3 regions of the Comamonas nitrativorans genome follow, and region 1 is predicted to be linked to each of the others. Evidence: predicted binding sites of a transcription regulator. Region 1 holds the regulator's gene; each other region holds the start of a gene.

What was found. The regulator sigma-54, encoded in region 1, starts transcription at its own class of promoters, with help from an activator protein. The targets are predictions, from matches to a motif close to TGGCANGNAANCTGCTTT.
Region 2: a site for sigma-54 is predicted at 1,997-2,014, ahead of glnA (type I glutamate--ammonia ligase). Genes of this name have one in related genera too.
Region 3: a site for sigma-54 is predicted at 2,945-2,962, ahead of ACFO3A_RS05345 (pilin). Genes of this name have one in related genera too.

The regions. Positions count from the first base shown of each region.
Region 1 is NZ_JBHSEW010000019.1:7,724-12,497, forward strand. Features, by position in the region: gene ACFO3A_RS15035 (SPOR domain-containing protein) at 1-237, shown strand, start outside; gene ACFO3A_RS15040 (thiol:disulfide interchange protein DsbA/DsbL) at 314-940, shown strand; gene lptA (lipopolysaccharide transport periplasmic protein LptA) at 1,045-1,692, shown strand; gene lptB (LPS export ABC transporter ATP-binding protein) at 1,689-2,462, shown strand; gene rpoN (RNA polymerase factor sigma-54) at 2,467-3,990, shown strand; gene ACFO3A_RS15060 (THUMP domain-containing class I SAM-dependent RNA methyltransferase) at 4,034-4,774, shown strand, end outside.
Region 2 is NZ_JBHSEW010000012.1:38,969-43,742, forward strand. Features, by position in the region: gene ACFO3A_RS13235 (RelA/SpoT family protein) at 1-1,112, shown strand, start outside; gene greB (transcription elongation factor GreB) at 1,201-1,773, opposite strand; gene glnA (type I glutamate--ammonia ligase) at 2,053-3,459, shown strand; gene glnL (nitrogen regulation protein NR(II)) at 3,507-4,706, shown strand; gene ntrC (nitrogen regulation protein NR(I)) at 4,690-4,774, shown strand, end outside.
Region 3 is NZ_JBHSEW010000003.1:216,975-221,748, forward strand. Features, by position in the region: gene ACFO3A_RS05320 (guanyl-specific ribonuclease) at 1-155, shown strand, start outside; gene ACFO3A_RS05325 (barstar family protein) at 174-587, shown strand; gene ACFO3A_RS05330 (M20 family metallopeptidase) at 699-2,177, opposite strand; gene ACFO3A_RS05335 (hypothetical protein) at 2,200-2,367, opposite strand; gene ACFO3A_RS05340 (hypothetical protein) at 2,400-2,768, opposite strand; gene ACFO3A_RS05345 (pilin) at 3,007-3,474, shown strand; gene ACFO3A_RS05350 (hypothetical protein) at 3,496-3,726, shown strand; gene argC (N-acetyl-gamma-glutamyl-phosphate reductase) at 3,878-4,774, opposite strand, start outside.

The DNA.
Region 1 (4,774 bases):
GGCTACCAATACTTCGTGCAGGTGGGTGCCTTCCGCAGCAAGGCCGATGCCGATGCCCAGCGGGCCAAGCTGGGCCTGCTCGGGCAGGAAGCCCGGGTCAGCGAGCGCGAGCAGAATGGCCGCCCGGTATTCCGGGTGCGCATCGGCCCCATGGACCAGCGGGCCGAGGCCGAGGCGTTGAAAAAACAGCTGGACGGCTCCGGCATGGATGCCGCCCTGGTGCGCATCCAGCGTTAGAAAGTGTGTGGTGCCGGGCGGGAACTGCTGGCCCGCCCGCCACTCCCAGCAGGGCTTTATTTTGGAGAAACCATTTATGAAACGTCGTGAATTTGCCCAGTTGGCCCTGCTTGGTGCCGTCCCTGCCGCATGGAGCCTGGGCGCCCAGGCCGACAGCGGCTATGTGACGCTCAAGCAGCCTGCGTCCGTGCTGGCGCCTAAGGGGCAGGTGGAGGTGGTGCAGTTCTTCTCCTACGGCTGCTCGCACTGCAAGAACTTCGATCCGATGTTCGAGGCCTGGCAAAAAACCGCCGCCAAGGATGTCAGCGTGCGCCTGGTGCATGTCGGCTTCAACAAGAACTTCGAGCCGCTGCAGCGCATTTACTACGCGCTGGAAAGCCTGGGGCAGGTGCCCGCCCTGCACGCCAAGGTGTTCAAGGCCTTCCAGGAGCAGAAAAAACGCCTCGACCAGCCCGACGTGCTGTTCCCCTGGGTGGCCGAGCAGGGCCTGGACCGCGCCAAGTTCGAAGCGGCCTACCAGTCGTTCAGCGTGGCCACGCAAATCCGCCAGGCCGTGCAGTTGCAGGACCAGTACCAGGTCGAGGGCACCCCGGCCATCGGCATTGCCGGGCGCTACTACACCGATGGTTCGATGGCCGGCGGCTTCGAGCAGATGGTGCAGATCACCAACCGCCTGATCGAGCAGGAGCGCAAGCGCGGCTGACCGGCCCGGGTACACCGGCATCGGCTTGCAAGGCCCGCTTCGGCGGGCTTTGTTGTTGCTGCGGCAGGGTCGCTACAATCGCACGCAAAAACCATGCCTAGCTTATGAAGCGCTTTTTTCCCCCCCTTTCCCTTTTCGCCGCAGCGTGCCTGACCGCCCATCTGGCGGCTGCGCCTGCCTGGGCCGAGCGGGCCGACCGCGACCAGCCCATGCACATCGAGGCCGACGCCCTGCGCCACGACGAGTTGCAGCAGACCAGCGTCTTTACCGGCAACGTGGTGATGACCAAAGGCTCCATCGTGCTGCGCGGCGCCCAGCTCGACGTGCGCCAGGATGCCCAGGGCTACCAGTACGGGGTGGTGACGGCGGCCAGCGGCCAGCGGGCCTTCTTCCGGCAAAAGCGCGACACGGCGGCGGGAGCGCCCGAGGAATACGTCGAGGGCGAGGCCGAAGTCATCGAATACGATGGCCGCAAGGACGACGTGCGCCTGCTGCGCCGCGCCCAGTTGCGCCGCTACACCGGCGGCAAACTGAGCGACGACATCACCGGCAGGCAGATCACCTACAACAACCTGACCGACGTGTTCACCGTCGATAGTCAGGCTGGCCAGGCCGCGCAGAACGGCAGCAGTTCCGGCGGCCAGGGCCGGGTGCGGGCCGTGCTGGCCCCCAAGGCCACGCCGCAGGCGCCCGCCCAGCCCGGCGTGCCGTTGCAGCCGACCGACCAACTCCCTGCCCCGCAAGAACCATGACCGAGATGCAAGCCACTGCCCAGGGCGCCGCCAGCCGCCTGGAGGCGCTGCACCTGGCAAAAACCTATGGCAAGCGCCAGGTCGTCAAGGACGTATCGCTGACGGTGAACAGCGGCGAAGTCGTCGGCCTGCTCGGCCCCAACGGCGCGGGCAAGACCACGTCGTTCTACATGATCGTCGGGCTGGTGCGCAGCGACGGCGGGGACGTGCGCATCGACGGCCAATCGGTGGCCCGCAGCCCCATGCACCAGCGTGCCCGCCTGGGCCTGTCCTATCTGCCGCAGGAGGCGTCGATCTTTCGCAAGCTCAACGTGCAGGACAACGTGCGTGCCGTGCTGCAACTGCAAAAGGACGCGGCGGGCAAGCCCCTGGGCAAGGACGAGATCGAGCGCCAGCTGACCGGCCTGCTGCAAGAGCTGCACGTCGAGCATCTGCGCGATGCGCCCGCGCTGGCCCTGTCCGGCGGCGAGCGCCGCCGCGTGGAAATCGCCCGCGCCCTGGCCACGCACCCGCGCTTCATCCTGCTGGACGAGCCGTTTGCCGGTATCGACCCCATCGCCGTGATCGAAATCCAGCGCATCATCGGCTTCCTGAAAGAGCGCGGCATCGGCGTGCTGATCACCGACCACAACGTGCGCGAAACCCTGGGCATTTGCGACCACGCCTGCATCATCAGCGACGGCACGGTGCTGACTCACGGCACGCCGCAGGAGATCGTGGACAACCCCGAAGTGCGCCGCGTCTACCTGGGCGACAACTTCCGCATGTAAGCCCATGGCTGGGGCCGCACCGCAACTGACCGTTCGTCCCAGTGCCCAGTTGCAGCTCACGCCGCAATTGCAACAGGCGCTGCGGCTGCTGCAACTGTCCAGCCTGGAGCTGCAACAGGAAGTGCAGCAGCAACTGCTGGACAACCCCTTTCTGGATGTGGATGACGCAGATGAAGCAGGGGCGGATGCCCCGGAAAAATCGGAAAACATAGCTGCTTCCGCTGATTTGGAAACGCTTTCAGAAACAAACGATGCTGAAATTCAATCTGTATCAGCGGAACAAGCTCCTGAATTAAGCGATCTGACCTGGGAGCTGGCCGCCGCCAACCCCGAAGACTGGGACGAAGACCGGCCCGGCCCGCGCAGCGCCGCCGCAGCCGATGACGCCGCCCCCAGCGCCTGGGAGCTGGCCGCCAGCAGCCCCACCCTGGCGGACTTTTTACACCAGCAGGCCGCCAACCTGCGCCTGACCGCGCCCGAGCGGGCGGCGCTGGAGTTTCTCATCGGCAACCTGCGCGAAGACGGCTACCTGGACGGCGACCTGCCCGAACTGGCCGGCACCCTGGCCCCCGATGCCGACGAGGAAACCCGCGACGCCCTGCTGCACACCCTGCAACTGGCCCTGGCCCTGCTGCACAGCATGGAGCCGGCGGGCGTCGGCGCCCGCAGCGTGGCCGAATGCCTGCGCCTGCAACTGCGCCACGCCGGGGCCGCAGAACCGCACGACCCCCTTTACCCCCTGGCGCTGGCCCTGTGCGAACAGCCCCTGGCCCTGCTGGCCCGCAAGGATGTGCGCACCCTGGCCCAGCGCTGCGCCGCCCCGCCCGAGCAGGTGGCGCAGGCGCTGCGCTGGATTGCCCGGCTGGAGCCCCAGCCCGCGCGGCGCTTTGTGCCGGTTGCGCACGCCACCCTGGTGCCGGACGTGCTGGTGCAGGCCAGCCGCCAGGGCCTGCGCGTGCAGCTCAACCCCGACGTGCTGCCGCGCCTGAACGTCCACGCCCTCTACGCCCAGGCCCTGCGCCAGCAGCGCGGCCACGCCAGCTACGCCGGGCTGCACGGCCAGTTGCAGGAAGCGCGGTGGTACGTGAAGAACCTGGCCCAGCGCTTCGACACCATCCTGCGCGTGGCCCAGGCCATCGTGCAGCAGCAGCGCGGCTTTTTCGAGCATGGGCCGGTCGCCATGCGCCCCCTGGTGCTGCGCGAAGTGGCCGAGCAATTGCAACTGCACACCTCCACCATCAGCCGTGCCGTGAACGGCAAGTTCATGGCCACGCCGCAGGGCACGTTCGAGTTCAGCTACTTCTTCAGCTCCGGCGTGCAGACCGACACCGGCGGCAGCACCTCCAGCACGGCGGTGCAGGCGGTGATTGCCCGGCTCATCGCCGCAGAAAATCCGCAAAAGCCGTTGTCCGACGCCAAGATTGCCGATCTGCTGGCCGCGCAAGGCATCGAATGCGCCCGCCGCACCGTTGCCAAATACCGCGAGGCGCTGCACATTCCCGCCACCAGCCTGCGCAAAACTGTCTGAGAACGCTCTAAACCCCTGCCGGGCGCTATGCTCGGCCCCACTTATGAACCAACTGCATCTGTTTTTGCCCTGCGCCGCCGGCGTCGAGGGCTTTCTGGCCGACGAGGTCCACGCCATCACCGGTGCCAGCGGGCAGGATCTGCTGGTCGGGCGCGGCGGCGTCATGCTGCGCGGCGCGTGGCGCGACGTCATGCTGCTCAACCTGCACAGCCGTCTGGCCCAGCGCGTGCTGGTCGAGCTGGCGCTGGCCGATTACCGCAACGAAAACGACATTTACCGCGCCACCTGCGAAGTCGCCTGGGAAATCTGGTTCGACCCGCAGCGCACCTTCAAGGTGGAAGTCACCGCCCAGCACAGCCCGCTGACCAGCCTGAACTTTGCCGCCCTGCGCGTCAAGGACGCCGTGGCCGACCGCTTCCGCACCAAGCGCCAGGGCGTGCGCCCCAGCGTGGATACGCACTACCCGGACGTGCGCGTGCATCTGCACCTGACCACCGACACGGCCACGCTGTATATCGACACCTCCGGCCAGGCGCTGTTCAAGCGCGGCTGGCGCGAGGACAAGGGCGATGCGCCGCTGAAGGAAACCCTGGCCGCCGCCATGATTGCCGCCACCGGCTGGAATCCGCACGGCGCCCATCCCCAGCCGCTGTACGACCCCTGCTGCGGCAGCGGCACGGTGGTGATCGAGGCGGCGCAGATCGCCCGCAGGATTCCCGCCGGCATCCTGCGCCGCTTTGCCTTTGAAAAGCTGCTGCCTTTCCAGAAACACGTCTGGGACGCC
Region 2 (4,774 bases), on a different contig from region 1:
ACACCAAGTGGCTGCAATCGCTGCTCGACATCCAGAACGAAACGCGCGATGCCAGCGAGTTCTGGGACAACGTGAAGGTCGATCTGTTTCCCGATTCGATCTACGTCTTCACGCCCAAGAGCAAGGTGTTCTCCATGCCGCACGGGGCCACGGCGATCGACTTTGCCTACGCCATCCACAGCAACGTCGGCCACCATGCCACCGGGGCCATCATCAACGGCGAGGCGGCCAGCCTGCGCACGGCGCTGAAAAGCGGCGACGTGGTGGAGATCACCCTCGACGAGAACGCCGAACCCAACCCGATGTGGCTGAACTTTGCCAAGACCGGGCGGGCACGTTCCAAAATCCGCAACCACCTCAAGACCGTGGCGCAGACCGAATCGGCCGCCCTGGGCGAGCAGCTCCTGGCCCAGGCCCTGCGCGAAGAAGGCATTGCCGAGCTGCCCGCCGACGAGGACGCCCTGGAAGCGCTGTGGCAGGCGGTGCTGAAACCCGGCCAGACCCAGACCGAGCTGCTGTCGGACATCGGCCTGGGCCGCCAGGTGGCCACCCTGGTGGCGCAGCAGATCACCTCCTACCTGCTGCACCAGGGCCAGCGCCCCGACGCCCTGCTGCTGACGCAGCAGCGCTTCACGCAGAACACGCGGCCGCACAGCAGCGTCATCCTGGACAACCAGAACCGCGCCGCCACCCATTACGCCCCGTGCTGCACCCCGGTGCCGGGGGATGCCGTCACCGGCTACCTGGGCCACGGCGACGGCCTGCACGTACACCGCAGCGACTGCACCGAAGCGCAGCACCTGCTGGAACGCCAGCCCGAGCGCCAGATTGCCGTGGAATGGGGCGAGGACGCCAACACCGGGCACCTGTACAACGCCAATATCACTCTGACGGTGCAGAACGGCAGGGGCGTGCTGGCCCGCATCACGCAGGTGCTGGCCGATACCGACGTGGATATCCGCCGCGTGGACATCGAGGACGAATCGGCCATGCAGACCACCGTGCTGCGCTTTACCGTTGCGGTGCATGACCAGTTGCAGCTGGAGACGGCGCTGCGGGCGCTGCGCCGCAATACCGTGGTGTTGAGCTGTAGCCGGGTGTTGGCGCCTTGAAGATATAAAAAATAGCTGCTTCCGCTGATAAACAAAGGGATTCAGGTATTTTTCACCTTGAATCCCTTTGTTTATCAGCGGAAGCAGCTCACTTTTTATAGGCCTGCGGGTACTCCACCGCCAGCACTTCCAGCATCCGCACCCCGGCGGGCGTGGGCAGCGGCACTTCGTCGCCCACCCGGGCCTTGAGCAGGGCCCGCGCCACCGGGGCCACCCAGCTGACCTGGCCCTGGCGGGTCTGCGCCTCGTCGATGCCCAGAATGGTGATGGTGCGCTGCACGTCCTCGTCGTCCACATAGGTCACGGTGGCGCCGAAGAACACCTGGTCGCTGCCCGCGTGGACGCTGGGATCGACCACCTCGGCCATTTCCAGGCGCTTGGTCAGAAAGCGGATGCGCCGGTCGATTTCCCGCAGGCGGCGCTTGCCGTACAGGTAGTCGCCGTTTTCCGAACGGTCGCCGTTGCTGGCCGCCCAGTGCACGGTTTCCACCACCTTGGGGCGCTCCTCGTCAATCAGGGCCAGCAGCTCGGCTTTCAGCACGGCGTAGCCCTGCGGGGTGATGTAGTTTTTGCTGCCGGCGGGGATTTTCGGCAGGCTGGGCAGATCGTCATCGTCGCCGTCCAGCTGCCCGTCGGGTTCTTTGGTGAAGGCTTTGCTCATGGCCGCCATCTTCACACAAGAAGCGCCTACCGGGCACCCGTGGGCACCGCCGCTGCCTCAACTTGGTGCATGGCCGCCGGTGGATGCACTGCAATGAATCACCCGGCCAGCACCCGGCTGCACCATCAACTGGCATCGGCAGGCAGGGCGCGTGCCTGCGGCGCGGGCGGAAACAGGCGGGCGCTGGCCGGTTGGCACGCATCCGCACCAATTTTTGCAAACATGGCACGGTTATTGCTTTTTACGGGGCGTCATCCCCTCACCAACGGAAGCACCTCCATGTCACTGAAAACCCACTCCCTCCTCCAAGAACACGATGCCCGCTGGGTCGATCTGCGCTTTACCGACACGCTGGGCAAGGAACACCACGTCACCTTCCCCGCCGAGGCCATGCAGGAAGACGCCTTTGAAGACGGCAAGATGTTCGACGGCTCGTCCATCCACGGCTGGAAGGGCATCGAAGCCTCGGACATGGTGCTGCTGCCCGACGACCAAACCGCCGTGCTCGACCCCTTCGCCGAGGAACCCACCGTCATCGTGCGGGCCGACGTGCTGGAGCCGTCCACCATGCAGGGCTACGCCCGCGACCCGCGCTCCATCGCCCGCCGGGCCGAGCTGTACCTGCGTTCCACCGGCATTGCCGATACCGCCTACTTCGGGCCGGAGCCGGAATTTTTCATCTTCGACTCGGTGCAATGGCAGTCGCAGATGGACAGCGCCAGCTTCAAAATCCACTCTGCCGAAGGCGCCTGGGCGAACAACCAGGACATGGACGGCCACAACCCCGGCCACCGCCCGCGCGTCAAGGGCGGCTACTTCCCGGTGCCGCCGGTCGATTCGCTGCACGGCGTGCGTACCGCCATGTGCCGCGCCATGCAGGCCATGGGCCTGAAGATCGAGGTGCATCACCACGAGGTGGCCAATGCCGGGCAGTGCGAGATCGGCGTGGCCTTCAACACCCTGGTGAGCAAGGCCGACGAGGTGCAGATCCTCAAATACTGCATCCACAACACCGCCCACGCCCACGGCAAGACCGCCACCTTCATGCCCAAGCCGCTGGTCGGCGACAACGGCTCGGGGATGCACGTCCACCAGTCGCTGTTCAAGGACGGCAAGAACCTGTTCTTCGGCGACGGCTACGCCAACCTGTCGGAGCTGGCGCTGTACTACATCGGCGGCATCATCCACCACGCGCACGCCCTGAACGCCATCACCAACCCCGGCACCAACAGCTACAAGCGCCTGGTGCCCGGTTACGAAGCGCCGGTAATGCTGGCGTACTCGGCCAGCAACCGCTCGGCCTCGATCCGCATCCCCTACACCTCCAGCCCCAAGGCGCAGCGCATCGAATGCCGCTTCCCCGACCCGCTGGCCAACCCCTACCTGGCGTTCTCGGCCCTGCTGATGGCCGGGCTGGACGGCATCCGCAACCGCATCCACCCCGGCGATGCGATGAGCAAGAACCTCTACCACCTGCCCCCGGAAGAAGCCGCCAACGTCCCGCGCGTGGCGCACAGCCTGGCGCAGGCGCTGGACGCGCTCAAGGCGGATAATCGCTTTTTGCTGGAAGGCGGTGTCTTCACCGAAGACATGCTCCAGGCATATATCGACTGCAAGATGGACGAGGTCACCCGCCTGCGCCAGGCCGTACACCCGGTCGAGTTCGACCTGTACTACAGCCTGTAACGGCTGACGGCAGCGGCACCCGTCCTTCCCACAAGAACTGACAAGGCGTGAACGACACCGCTGCTGCCCCCCTCACCGCCGCCGGCACTGCACCGGGGCCGGCGCCACTGCTGGAGCATCTGGCCACCGCAGTGCTGCTGCTGGATGCACAATTGCGCATCCAGTACGCCAACCACGCGGCCGAGCAATTGCTGGCCACCGGCCTGCCGCGCCTGCGCCACCAGGCGTTCACCGCCTTTCTGGACGATGCCGACGGCAGCGCCGCCGCCAGCCTGGATCTGGCGCTGCACGCCCAGCAGCCCTACACCCAGCGCGAGGCACGGCTGCTGGGCACCGGCGAAATGCAGCTGGCCGTGGCCGATTACACCGTCACCCCCCTGCCTGCCGCACTGGGCGCGGCCCCCGGCAGCGCAGGCGGCGGACAGCTGCTGGTGGAGTTGCACCCGCTGGATCGGCAAATCCACAGCAACCGCGAAGACAGCCTGTTCACCGCCAACCAGGCCACCCGCGCCCTGGTGCGCGGCATGGCGCACGAAATCAAGAACCCGCTGGGCGGCATCCGTGGTGCGGCGCAACTGCTGGAGCGCCAGCTGGACAGCGCCCCGCTGCGCGAATACACCGAAGTCATCATCCACGAGGCCGACCGCCTGCGTGCCCTGGCCGACCGGATGCTGGATGCCCGCCAGCCCCCCGCCTTTGCGCGGGTGAACATCCACCAGATTCTGGAGCGCGTGCGCCTGATCTTGCAGGCCGAAGCAGGCGACGCCGTACAGATGGTGCGCGACTACGACCCCAGCCTGCCCGAGGTCTGGGCCGATGCCGACCAGCTGATCCAGGTATTCCTCAACATCATGGGCAATGCGGTGCAGTGCCTGATGGAAATGCCGAAAATGCCCCCCGGCCAGCCCGCCGACGGCCCGCCGCCGCGCATCCTCATCCGCTCGCGCGTGCTGCGCCGCTTCACCATCGGCACGCGCTGCCACGCCCTGCTGTGCCAGGTGGAGATCGAGGACAACGGCCCCGGCATCGGTGCCGAGCTGCGCGAGACGGTGTTCTACCCCATGGTCACGGGCCGCTCCCAGGGCACCGGCCTGGGGCTGCCCATCGCCCAGGCCATCATGCAGCAGCATGGCGGCCTGATCGAGTGCGAGAGCCAGCCGGGGCAGACCATCTTCAAGGTGCTGGTGCCCTTCCCTCCCACGAACAATGCCGCTGCGGCAGGAGCCACGCATGTCCGCCCCTCATGAACTGGTCTGGATCATCGACGACGACAAATCCATCCGCTGGGTGCTGGACAAGGCGCTGACCCAGGCGG
Region 3 (4,774 bases), on a different contig from region 1:
AACGCGGCTACTACCGCGAATACACCGTGAAAACCCCGCGCCAGCGCAGCCGGGGGGCGCGGCGCATCGTCTGCGGCGGCTGGCAGCCCACGCGCCCCCAGGCCTGCTACTACACCGCCGACCACTACGCCAGCTTCACCCGTATCGCGCCCTAACCGCCCACTGCTTCCGCCATGACCGCTGCCCTCCCCGACCTGCTGAACAATGTGCCCCCGCAAGTGGTGCAGTCCATCCGGGCCTTCCGCATTCCCGATCTGCAGGCGGCAGCGCAGGCCGGCGGCCAGCATTTTCTGTACGCCAACTTCGCCGACATCGAAACCAAGGCCGAGGCGCTGGAGCTGATTGGCCGGGAGTTTCACCTGCCCGCGCACTTCGGCAAGAACTTCGATGCCCTGTACGACTGCCTGACCGATCCGCTGGCCCGTGCCTGCCGCCAGCCGGGGTTTGTCGTCGTACTCGACCAGTTGCCCGTCGCCCCCAAGTTCGACAAGGACGTGCGCGAGCAATTGCTGGACTGCTTTCGCGATGCGGCCGAGTTCTGGGCCGAACAGAACGTGCCGTTTCGCTGCTTCTACTCCTACCTGTGATGCAACGAAATCAGGAGCTTCTACCGCTTGCCGTCAAAGCATCTGAATAAAAAAAGACCCTGAAAACAAGAAAGCACCCGCGCGAGGTGCTTTCTTTTTTAATGCGCAGTCTTATTGCGCCGGGTCGCCGGCCGTGGCCGCCATGGCCCCGATCACCTGTGCCACGGCGGCGGTGAGCTTTTTGGCGTAGGGCAGGTGCAGGAACTCGTTGGGGCCGTGGGCGTTGCTCTTGGGGCCGAGGACGCCACAGACCATCATCTGCGCCTTGGGGAAACCCTGGGCGAGCATGTTCATCAGCGGAATCGTGCCGCCCTGACCGATGTAGCCGCAGTCCGCGCCGAAGTGGGCGCGGCTGGCGGCGTGCAGGGCCTGCTCGAACCACGGCGTCATGCCCGGCGCGTTCCAGCCGTTGGCGCTGGACGCGCCCTCGAACGTCACCTTGGCGTGGTACGGTGCGTTGTCTTCCAGCAGGGCTTTCAGCTCCTGCACGCAGGCGGCGGCATCGGCCAGCGGCGGCAGGCGCAGGCTGAGCTGGAAGGCGGTGTAGGGCCGCAGCACGTTGCCCGCGTCGCGCAGGGCGGGCAGCCCTTCCGCGCCGGTGACGGACAGGGTCGGCTCCCAGGTGCGTTTGAGCAGCGCTTGCGCCGGGTCATCCGTCATGGGCAGGGCAAAGCCGCCGGGGCCGCCGCAATCGTGCTGCGCCCAGGGGAAGTAGTTCCACGCGGCATCGCCCAGAATCGCCGCCGTGGCCTGGGCCTGGGCGATGCGTTCCTGCGGAATGGCGCTGTGGAAGCTGGCGGGCAGCACGCGGCCTGTGCGGCTGTCTTCCAGGCGATCGAGCACCTGGCGCAGGATGCGAAACGACGATGGCACCACGCCCGAGGCATCGCCCGAATGCACGCCTTCGGTCAGGATTTGCACCTTCAGCGTGCCGCTGGCCATGCCGCGCAGGCTGGTGGTCAGCCACAACTGGTCGTAGTTGCCCGCGCCGCTGTCCAGGCAAATCACCAGGCCCACGTCGCCCAGCCGGGATTTGAGCGCATCGACATAGGGCAGCAGGTCGCCGGAGCCGCTTTCCTCGCTGGTTTCGATCATGCCGACGATGCGCGGGTGCGGCGTGTTCTGGCTTTTCAGCGCCTGGATGGCGGCGATACTGGCGTAGATGGCATAGCCGTCGTCCGCACCGCCCCGGCCATAGAGCTTGTCGCCGTCGATCACCGGCGTCCACGGCCCCAGGTCGCGGCGCCAGCCGTCGAACTCGGGCTGCTTGTCCAGGTGGCCGTACATCAGCACCGTGGGGCTGGCGGCGGCGTTGGCCTGCGTGCCGTCCACTTCAAAAAACAGCAGCGGCGTGCGCCCCGGCAGGCGCACGATCTCCAGCTTGAGGCCTGCCACCTTTTGCGCCTCCACCCACGCAGCAGCGTTGCGCACCACCTGCTCCAGCAGCCCCTGCTGCTGCCAGTCGGGGGCGAACATGGGCGATTTGGCCGGAATGGCGATGTAGTCCTTGAGCTGGGGAATGATGCTGCTGTCCCACTGGCTAGTTACTTGCTCCAGCGCCTGGCTGGGGTTGAAGGATGAATCAGTCATAAAAAACAAAGCTAGTTTCAAGTCAGCGCTGGCCGCCATCAGGCAAGTTAGGCAGTAAAGCGGCCAGTTGTTCGCGGGCAATCACATGCCCATGCGCGGCAGCCTTGGCAATCCACATCAGCGCCAAGGCATTGTGGTCCTCGCCCGGCTCACCCAGCCGGGCCGCGTGCAGCAGGCCCAGCCAGTGCATGGCATCGGCCTCGCCCTGTTCGGCTGCCCGCTCTAGAAAATAATGGGCAATGCGCGTATGACCCTGCCCCCCCCCTCCCCCGACGCTGAAGTCTGCGCAGCCGCGCCGCGCAAGGCAATCAGTGCAAATTTGGCACCCATTTCGGCCTGGGCCAGCGCATCGCCCTGGTCGGCGGCCACCAGGGTCTGCACATCTTCCGCGCCCCAGGTGGGGCACAGCGCAACGTCCATCGCTTGCTGCACCACCGCAAAAGGCACCTGCGCACGCGTGCCATCGCCCAAGCGGGGCACCAATCCATCCTCTATGCGCCGCTGCCAGGTGCGCAGGCTGCGCCCGGTCAGGATGGCGGCGGTGTGAAGGCTGATGGAAGGCGGGGCGTCTGGATGGGCGGCGGCAATCATGCCTGCATTGTAGGGAGGCTTACGGCGCAGTTCCCGCCTTCAAATGTCGCCATTTTTCTGCGACATGCCGAGTGTCTTGATTTTTGAGCGACATGCGCAGGGGAGAAAGCGGGTTTTGTCTGTTGATTGCCACGACACGGGGCGGTATTGCAGCGGTTTTTCGAGTGTTTAAAGGTTGGCACGGGGGTTGCTATTACCGGTGCGTCTTTAATTTTTTACTCACTTGAAGGAGCTGGTTATGAAACGTACTCTGCGTTCCATGCAAAAGGGTTTCACCCTGATTGAACTGATGATCGTGGTGGCGATTATTGGTATTTTGGCGGCTGTGGCTTTGCCAGCGTATCAGGACTATACGGCACGGGCGAAAACAGCGGAAGTTATTTTGGCAGCCAGCACTGCACGTACTTGCGTGAGCGAAAGTGCCCAGGTTGGCACAAACCCTGATGACTGCGATGCAGATTTCCAGGCAACCAAGTATGTTAGCGGTATTACTGTTAGCGCTGCAGGTGTCGTGGTTGCCACTGCCCAAGATGATTTGAATGGTTTGACAATTACACTCACGCCCCAAAAGGGTACTGGAGCTGCCGCAGCAGCAGCTGTCGCCACCGACTTTACGATGGCCCCTGTTACCATTACTGAATGGGTGTGCACCGGCGCTGCAACAGGTTCAGCAAAAAACAGTTGGCTGCCTGCTAACTGCCGTTAAGCAACAGAAGGAGATGCACCCATGAGTAGAAAATTTGAACATGAAGGAAAAACCTTCGAGATTCGTGAAGCAGTTTTAAATAATTGCTATGCGGTTAGAGTATTTTTGGATAACAAACCGGTTAGCCCAAAATATTCGGCCACACTAGAAGTTGGTCATGATTACTTTTCTCAACAGCAGGCACGCATAGTGGACGAACTTGCCAAGACTGCAGAGAGCGACATTCGCAATGGCCTCTACTTTCAAGACTAGCCCTGCGCTCAAACGGAACCGCGCTAAAAGCAAGTAACCCGGATAAGCCAAGCGTATCCGGGTAATACTTCCAAGGCGTTTGCTTTGAAAAAGGCAGACGCCTTTTCTTTATCCAACTACCGCGTGGCTGCGCGGTAGTTTTATGGGGGTCTTACAACCCCAGCATGATTTGCAGGTTCTGCACCGCCGCGCCGCTGGCGCCTTTGCCCAGGTTGTCCAGGCGGGCGATCAGCACGGCGTGGTGGTAGTCGTCGTTGCCGAACACGCGCAGCTCCAGGTAGTTGGTATCGGCCAGGGTATCGGCGGCCAATTTCAAATCTTCGGTGGCGGGCAGCACTTTTACCCACTGCTCGGGCGTATTGGTTTTGGCGTAGTGCGCGGCCAGCACGTCATGCACATCGGCCACGCGCGGGCGGCCCGGCAGGGTATCGAGGTGCAGCGGCAGCTCCACCAACATGCCCTGACGGAAGTTGCCCACCGCAGGAATGAAGATGGGCCGGCGCGTGAGGCCCGTGTAGCGCAGGATTTCCGGGATGTGCTTGTGCGCCAGCCCCAGGGCATAGGCTTCGTGCGGGGCGGCGCTGCCGGACTCGTAGGCCTCGATCATGGGCCGCCCGCCGCCGGAGTAGCCGGAGATGGAGGGCAGCGCCAGCGGCATATCGGGCGGCACCAGCCCGGCATCGACCAGGGGGCGCAGCAGCGCAATCGCGCCGGTAGCGTAGCAGCCGGGGTTGCTCACGCGGCTGGCGCTGCGGATGGCGTCCAGCTGGCCCGGGGCCAGTTCGGCAAAGCCGTACACCCAGTCAGGCGCCACGCGGTGCGCGGTCGAGGCGTCGATGATCTTGATGGTCTTGCCGGTTTGCGCCGTGATGGCATCCACCATGGCCGCCGTCTCCCGCGCCGCGTCGTCGTGCAGGCACAGGATGACCACGTCCACCCCGGCGATCAGGGTGCGTTTGGCGGCGGGGTCCTTGCGCAGTTCGGGGGCAATGCTGACCAGTTCGATTCCGGCCATGTCCGCCAGGCGCTCGCGAATCTGTAAACCGGT